DNA from 2 places in the Brotomerdimonas butyrica genome. Region 2 is predicted to be linked to the other one. Evidence: riboswitches for the same ligand, from Rfam matches in the RefSeq annotation. Region 2 holds a riboswitch; the other holds the start of a gene.
What was found. A riboswitch is a leader RNA that binds a small molecule or an ion and turns the genes downstream of it on or off. The one in region 2 is predicted to bind molybdenum cofactor.
Positions count from the first base shown of each region.

Region 1 (4,025 bases), on a different contig from region 2:
CAGAGCTCCTGCGTGGTCAGGTCAGGGTCGAGACGGAGTTTGTGAAAGAATTCGCCGAGATACAGAGCGGACCGGCAGGCAGTCCGGGAGCAGGTGGACAGCCGGACGAGGTGCTTCTTGCAAAGCTCAAGAAACTGCGCCTTCAGATCGCCAGGACGAGCAGCGTGCCTGCATACGTCATATTCACGGACGCTTCGCTTACAGAAATGTGCATGTATATGCCGCAGACGAAGGCTGAGCTCCTTTGTGTAAAGGGTGTCGGTGACGCGAAGGCAGACAGATACGGGGAGAAGTTCCTGGAGGTTATCAGAGCGCATATCGGCGAAAATGAGAGCGCATCACATTGACACGCACAAAAATACATGCAAAAACCTGACATATGTTTAACAATGTAAGTTGCAAATATGGGTAAAATTTAGTAAACTGGTCTAAGCTGGATCAAAAATGAGCATAATCTACTAACTGGCTAAAAGGGAGAAATCATATGATTTTTATGAATAAAGGGAAAGTGAAATTCACAGAGACGATCCTTCGAGACGCGCATCAGTCGCTGATGGCGACAAGGATGAGGACCTCTGATATGCTGCCGATAGCATCAGTGCTGGACGAGATCGGATACGACTCGGTCGAGTGCTGGGGCGGCGCGACCTTTGACGTGTGCATGAGATATCTCAACGAAGATCCGTGGGAGAGACTCAGGCTGCTGCGCAGGAGATTCCGCAAGACGAAGCTGCAGATGCTCCTCAGAGGGCAGAACCTGCTCGGCTACAATCATTATCCGGACGATGTCGTGGACGCATTCATACGAAAATCCGTGGACAACGGCATAGACATTTTCCGTATATTCGATGCATTCAACGATACGAGGAATCTCGAGAGATCAGTCAATGCCGCGAAACAGGAAGGCGCGCACGTGCAGATGGCGATGTCATATACTGTCGGTAAAAAATATACATTGAAATACTGGAAGAAGCTCGCGAAGGATTTCGAGGAAATGGGCGCAGATTCGATATGCATCAAGGACATGGCAGGGCTGCTTATGCCTTATGATGCAGAGAAGCTGATAAAGATGCTCAAGAAGACCGTCGATGTGCCTATACAGCTGCATTCGCACTGCACCAGCGGAGTGGCTCCGATGACCTATCTCAAGGCCATAGATGCCGGATGCGACGGCATAGACACAGCGCTTTCACCGCTGGCGATGGGTACGAGCCAGCCTGCGACGGAAGTTATGTTCAAGACGCTGGAAATGGCAGGCAGGAACGTCGAGCTCAACGAAAAGGCTATGATCAAAGCGACCGAATACTTCAGAGAGTTCCGCAGACATGCCGAACAGAAGGGCATGATCGACATCAAGATGATGGACGTCGATACGGAAACGCTCAGATATCAGGTTCCCGGGGGCATGCTCTCGAACCTGTACGTGCAGATGAAGGATCAGAACATGGAAGACAGATTTTCGGACGTGCTCAAAGAAATACCTAAAGTGCGTGAAGATCTCGGTGAACCGCCTCTCGTGACGCCGTCATCGCAGATCGTTGGAACACAGGCAGTGTTCAACATCATGACAGGCGAACGCTACAAGATGGTCAGCAAGCAGACGAAAGCCATCCTCAAGGGCGAGTACGGCAGGACGATAAGACCGTTCAACAAGGCGATACAGAAAAAAGTGCTTGACGGAGAGGAGCCTATCGACTGCAGGCCGGCAGATCTACTTGCACCGGAATTCTTCAACAAGAAGAAGGAGCTCGGAGACAAGGCGCCGACAGAAGAGATACTGCTGGCATATATACTGTTCCCGCAGTCCGCAGAAGCGTTTTTCGGACAGCAGAAGTTCTGATTTTCGGGCGGCAGAATGACGACGAGTGCCGGAGAACACAGGATAATACGGTAAAATCGACACGATCGTACTGTGATAAAACACTTGTTGTTTGAACAACGTTATGGTATTATATAAACAGAATTTGACAAATGAATAATTCCGAATAAGTGTTTCTAAGGCTTGTATAAATGCTATGGAGTGCTTATCGATGGGTTTGTATGGAAACGTGCAGGCCTCCCATTATGGAAAGGAATGATGTAAAGATAATAAAAAAAAGAATTTTCATTCCGGAAAATTCTTTTTTTATTCTGGATGTTCTGCAGGCAGATAAAAGTGCTGCATTACGTTGTATTACATATGTTCCTTTTTTTGTGGGATTTATGTAGTAAGTATGTTGATATAAACAGCAGCTGCTGTTTATCAGATATTATTTATTCATAAAACGGAGGTAAGTATGAAAAAGAGAATTTTATCAGTATTTCTTGTTCTTGCAGTGGCACTGTCCATGACAGCGATACTGGCAGGATGCGGAAGTGACAAGAAGGATGAAGCAGAGAGCAAGGGAACTATAATCCTTGCGACTACTACCAGCACTAAAGACAGCGGTCTTCTGGATGAGATCCTGCCTGTATTCGAGGAGGAATCAGGTTACTCTGTAGACGTTGTCTCTGTGGGTTCCGGAGAGGCGATGACGATGGGAGAAAACGGAGAGGCAGATGTGCTGCTGGTGCACTCGCCGGCTGCTGAAAAAGAGTATGTAGAAGGCGGACATGCAGATGAGGACGGAAGAATGGACGTAATGTACAATGACTTTGTTGTTGTAGGTCCGGAAGCAGATCCTGCAGCTATCGGTGAAAATGCAAAAGATGACGCTGTTGCAGCATTTACAGCTATAATGGAACAGCAGCAGACATTTGTATCAAGAGCTGATGAATCAGGAACACATAAAAAAGAATTATCCATCTGGGAGAAAGCAGGTCTGACGCCGTCAGGTGACTGGTATGTTGAGGCTGCAGCAGGAATGGGCGATGTCATCACTATGACAGATGAAAAAGCAGGATATACACTTTCAGACAGAGCTACATGGCTCAATGTAGGCGGAGACACTGCACTCAAGATCGTATGCGAAAAGGATCCAAGCGGGGTGCTGAACAACCAGTATGGAGTTATATGTGTGAACCCTGATAAAAACGAAAACATCAATCATGATGGAGCAAAGGCATTCCAGAAATGGATCGTTTCAAAGGAAACACAGAAGCTGATCGGTGAATACGGTGTTGAAGAATATGGACAGGCGCTGTTCGTGCCGAACGCTAAATAGCAGAAAAGGTTTGAAATATGGATACTATTGGACAGGGAATAGCAGAAGCGGTACGGCTGATTTTTTCTGCAGATTCTGAGATATTTGAAATAGTAGGATTATCGCTTTACGTTTCATTTTCGTCAGTGATCATAGCCGCTGTAGCTGGGATCCCTGCGGGTATACTGATAGGGACATATGATTTCAAAGCAAAAGGGATAATAGTCAGGCTCATATATACATTTATGAGCCTGCCTCCCGTTATAGCGGGACTTACGGTTTTTCTGATACTTATGAGAAGAGGACCATTAGGCAGTCTGCAGCTGAATTATACTGTTCCGGCGATGATAATAGCGCAGATCTGTCTCGTTGTGCCTATTATAACGGGGCTTACATATAATATGGTGAAAGAAAAGGCGCAGATAGTTGATTCTCTGGGAAAAACACTTGGCGCCGGAAAAGTGCAGCGCCTGAAGCTTTTGATTTATGAAATGCGTGTAGGAATAACGACCGCAGTTGTTACAGGGTTCGGAAGAGCGATCTCCGAGGTCGGAGCAGTGATGATCGTCGGAGGGAATATAAAGGGCAAGACGCGTGTTATGACTACATATATTTCAGAGCTTAAAGGCATGGGGAATTATGACAGAGCGATAGCCGTTGGAATGATACTGCTGACGATTTCTTTTATAATAAATGCACTGCTGTATCATTTTCAGGAACGGGAGAGCAGGTGACATAAATGCATGTGGTTTTTGATTCCTTAAAAAAAGAATTTGGAGATAAAGTCGTTCTGGATACAGGATACGGAGAGATAATGCATGGCAGGAGTACTGCGATCATAGGACCTAACGGGGCGGGAAAAAGTACGCTGCTTTCTGTGATAGCCGGTATACTGCCGCAAAC
Region 1 is NZ_JAOQJP010000012.1:30,246-34,270, reverse strand. Features, by position in the region: gene recQ (DNA helicase RecQ) at 1-347, shown strand, start outside; gene OCV59_RS09460 (pyruvate carboxylase subunit B) at 485-1,840, shown strand; molybdenum cofactor riboswitch at 1,968-2,091, shown strand; gene OCV59_RS09455 (substrate-binding domain-containing protein) at 2,277-3,143, shown strand; gene OCV59_RS09450 (ABC transporter permease) at 3,161-3,856, shown strand; gene OCV59_RS09445 (ABC transporter ATP-binding protein) at 3,862-4,025, shown strand, end outside.
Region 1: another riboswitch for molybdenum cofactor. It lies ahead of OCV59_RS09455 (substrate-binding domain-containing protein); the one in region 2 lies ahead of OCV59_RS03510 (molybdopterin-dependent oxidoreductase).

Region 2 (4,025 bases):
GTTCGATAGCTACTGTAGCTTCGTCAACGCCGCCGAGTCCTACGTTGTATCCGCCCCATGCGATACCTACACCCTTTCTCTTCGAGCCGTCTGAAGCAGCGTTGAATTCATCTGCTCTCTTAACAGCTTCATCATATATAGGCTTTAATGTATCCATCATCTCTTCCATAGGGTACTGGAGGAATTCTCTCTGGTTCAGGTTGAGATCGCCTTTTCTTGCGATATTCTTGTATCTGAACTCGAACGGATCCATTCCGATCTTCTCTGCCATCATATCGATAAGAGCTTCGCCGCATGTGTATGCCTGAGGAGCTCCGTAGCCTCTGTAAGGAACACCGAAGTTGTGGTTTGTTACAGCACTTCTTCCGAGACCTACTACGTTTGGTACATAGTAAGGGAAGAACATGAATCTCAGGATCTTTGTAACCTTGTCGTCTCCCATTTCAGGATATGCACCGTGGTCGATACCTGAATCGAATTCTCCTGCGAGGATCTTTCCGTCCTTGTCGCATGCGAGTCTTCCGTTGAAGAATGCCGGTGAACGCTTACCTGAGAATGCCATGAACTCATCGTAAGTCATAGATAATGCAACAGGCATTCCAGTAACCTTTGTAGCTACGCCTGCGAGTGCGTATGAAGCTGCGTTCATCGCCCATCCGAATGAACCGCCTGTAGGGTTTTCGATAACACGGAGATCTTCAACAGGGATACCGATAGCTTCTGCCATATCGTCTCTGTCAAAGTACAGAGTCATCGTCTTGCAGTGTACGCAGAGCTTGCCGTCTTCATCATAGTAAGCCTGAACTGTATCTCCCTCGATCGAAAGATGCGGCTCTCTTGATGAATAGAAGCTTCCGTCTACAGCATAAGGAGCGTTGTCTATCATCTCTGCCACGTGATCGTAGTCGCCCTTTAATACAGGCTGAGTACTGTATATATTGTCGAATGAATCGTGGATCCTCTCTGCTTCAGGTTTTACAGCTTCAAGGTAGCTCATGTATTCAGGCAGCGGTTCGAGATCTACAACGACCTTCTTAGCTGCTGCTCTTGCATGATCCTTAGTATCTGCAACTACCATTGCAACAGGGTCTCCCCATCTGAATATCTTTTCGTCTGCGAGCAGCTTGTGAGTCTGTTCGAATTCAACTGTTCTCGGTGAGAACTGGTATGCCATCAGCTTGTTTGCGCCAGGATTATCTTTTGCAGTGATGACCTTAACTACGCCAGGCATCTTCTCTGCTTCTGAGAAATCGATGTTCAGGATCTTGGCGTGGTTAGCCTTCATCGGCATTACGAGTACTGCATGAAGTGTTTCTGCAGGCATCTTGAGCTCGATATCATCGCCGTAGTCGCATACACCGCATGCCTTTGCCATAGCATTAGGACGAACGAGCGGCTTGCCGTAGAAACCTTCTTCTATATCTTTTGACCAGTCATATGTGATGTCTTCGAATGTCTTTTCACCACGCATGATAGCAGCTGCTTCCATAACAGCGTCTACGATCTGCTTGTATCCTGTACATCTGCAGACATTTCTTGTCTTCTGGAACCAGTCTCTTATTTCTTCTCTTGTCGGATCCGGGTTTTCAAGAAGCAGCTGATAAGCTGAAACGATGAATCCAGGTACGCAGAACCCGCACTGTACTGCTCCGAGGTTTACCCATGCATACTGAAGCGGATGAGGATGGAGCGGATTACCGATACCTTCGATAGTCATAACTGTGCTGTATTCTTCTATGCTCTTGATTTTTCTGACACATGAACGAACCACTTTTCCATTGAGGATAACGGAACATGCTCCGCATACACCTGTACCGCAGCCTACTTTAGTTCCTGTAAGTCCCAGACGACGAAGTACGGATGCCAGTGTGTCCTTCTCCGGATCACAGATGAACATACGGTCTGCACCGTTGATGTTCAGCGTAAGTTTCTTTAAATTCATAATAATTGCCTCCGATTTCACAACATTACTTTAACTACGAACTACGCACTAAGAATATAAAAACCCTTTTCACGCACAGTGAAAAGGGCTTCAGACGATGAAACATAAATACAGGCTCCAAGTGGTTTTCTCTGCAAAAAACACCTCTTTTTACACGGCATCATGCAAATACGCCGTACATTGGGATATTATGGCGTTTTTCGGCAAAGCCTGCACTTTTTATCCTTTCCAAATGCGGGAGGCCTGAGCGTTTCCACACAGACCCTAACGTTCCATACTCCATGCTTTTGCCAGAGCGAAGGGGTTATGGACTCGGATCTTTATAAGTCTATTACGTCATTACGTTGATAATATTTTATCAGTAAATTATGAATAAAGTCAACTACATATAACGACTTTTTTTAACCGTCTTGCTATCTTTATGTGATATGTTTGCAATCATTGATTTTAACATTTCTTCGGGTGGTACATCTGTTATCTGAACAACACAATATATGCTTTTGTGCGTTTTTCACCATTTATACACGAAACGAGCGACCCTCATCATGCAGGATCGCTCATTTTTATTGCTTTTGGTTTATTGCTTTCTGATTCTTTTTATTCTTCCCAGCGGCATTTCCTTATATCCACGTGGTGCTCGTCTTTCATAGGCACGCCTTCCATCATGAGCAGGCTCCTCTGCTCCGTCCAGCCCGGCACGAGCCTTCCCGCGTGATTCACGACGCGGTGGCACGGGTATTCACCGTACATGCCTGACACCGAGAGCGCCTTCCCGACAAGCCTGGCATTTTTCTCACGACCTATAAGCCGCGCTATCTGTCCGTATGTCGCAACGCATCCTTCCGGTATCTCCTCGACTACAGACAGTATCTCATACAGAAGATCTTCATCAAGCTGCTTTTTCATCACGCAAGCTCCCTGTTCTCCTTCACCTGTCCGTAAACGAATCCGAGCAGCTTGACTACGTTGTCGGTAAATGCACTTTCGCCTTCCTTGTACGTATCGTTTTCAAGCGATCCCACTATCATCTCTGCCTTTTCAGCTGCGCCTGACTGCGCCATGTCCAGAGCGAACGGATCCTGATCTCTTATCGCTGCTATCGCTATGATACCGCATGCTGCGATATCGACTTTCAGCGCATGCTCGTCTGCAGTATTTCCTGATGAAACAGCTTCATAACGGTCCTGCAGATCGTCGCAGAAAGCGATCCACTTGTCGCCGACCTCATCGAATGTCCTCGCTGCGATGCTGTCTCTGTATTCATCGCGGCACACCTTATGGTCGTGCTTAGGCAGCGATTTCCATGTAAAGTACTCGAGTATCGAATATACGCACACTTCGTGTATGCCGTACTCGATATTGTCAAGACCCTCGAACGGCGGCACCTGGAAAAACTCCTCTATATCATCGTAAAGTCTCTTGAATATGTCATCCGCCTTGTTGCTTTTCATGAACTTCTCGAACTCCGCTTTCACGGATTCGGTCTCCTCCATGAGCAGGTCGACGTCATACAGCTTTTTCTCGTCATTTTTTATCATTTCATCGAAATACGCTCTGCACTTTTCCACAGTCTCAGGCTTCAGCCCCTTCATCAGCTTGTCGAAATCGATGACTTCACCTGCTATCTGACCTCTGGTAAGCTCTCTTTTATCGCCCATGCAGATATTCCGCATTTCTATCGCAACTTCATAATCCATAAATCCGTCTGATCCTCCTGTTCCCGATATATAAAATCTCTACAGTTAATATATCAAAAATACAGGCTGTCAGCAAGCAGCAAAAGCATGCAGGCGCCGGTGCCCAGGACTATGCTCAGCAGCGCCACATAAAACATCGTCTGCTCTTTTTCCTTCTCAGGCATGTCCAGCGTACAGTTGACTGCATATGTCTCGTCCATCATCGTATGTATCATGTAAAGCTTCCTGCGCCCCATCCTCCTGAAGTCATCAAGGAACGTCAGGCTGTAGAAGCTCTGCCTGCTGTTCATCAGAAACGCTGTCACCGCTATCGTCAACATCGACGCTCCGCTGCTCAGGAATGTGATAAGTACGAACTGGAACGCGCCTGTGTATACGGTCGCACT
Region 2 is NZ_JAOQJP010000003.1:164,691-168,715, forward strand. Features, by position in the region: gene OCV59_RS03510 (molybdopterin-dependent oxidoreductase) at 1-1,942, opposite strand, end outside; molybdenum cofactor riboswitch at 2,151-2,272, opposite strand; gene OCV59_RS03515 (MGMT family protein) at 2,540-2,848, opposite strand; gene OCV59_RS03520 (hypothetical protein) at 2,848-3,639, opposite strand; gene OCV59_RS03525 (AzlC family ABC transporter permease) at 3,693-4,025, opposite strand, start outside.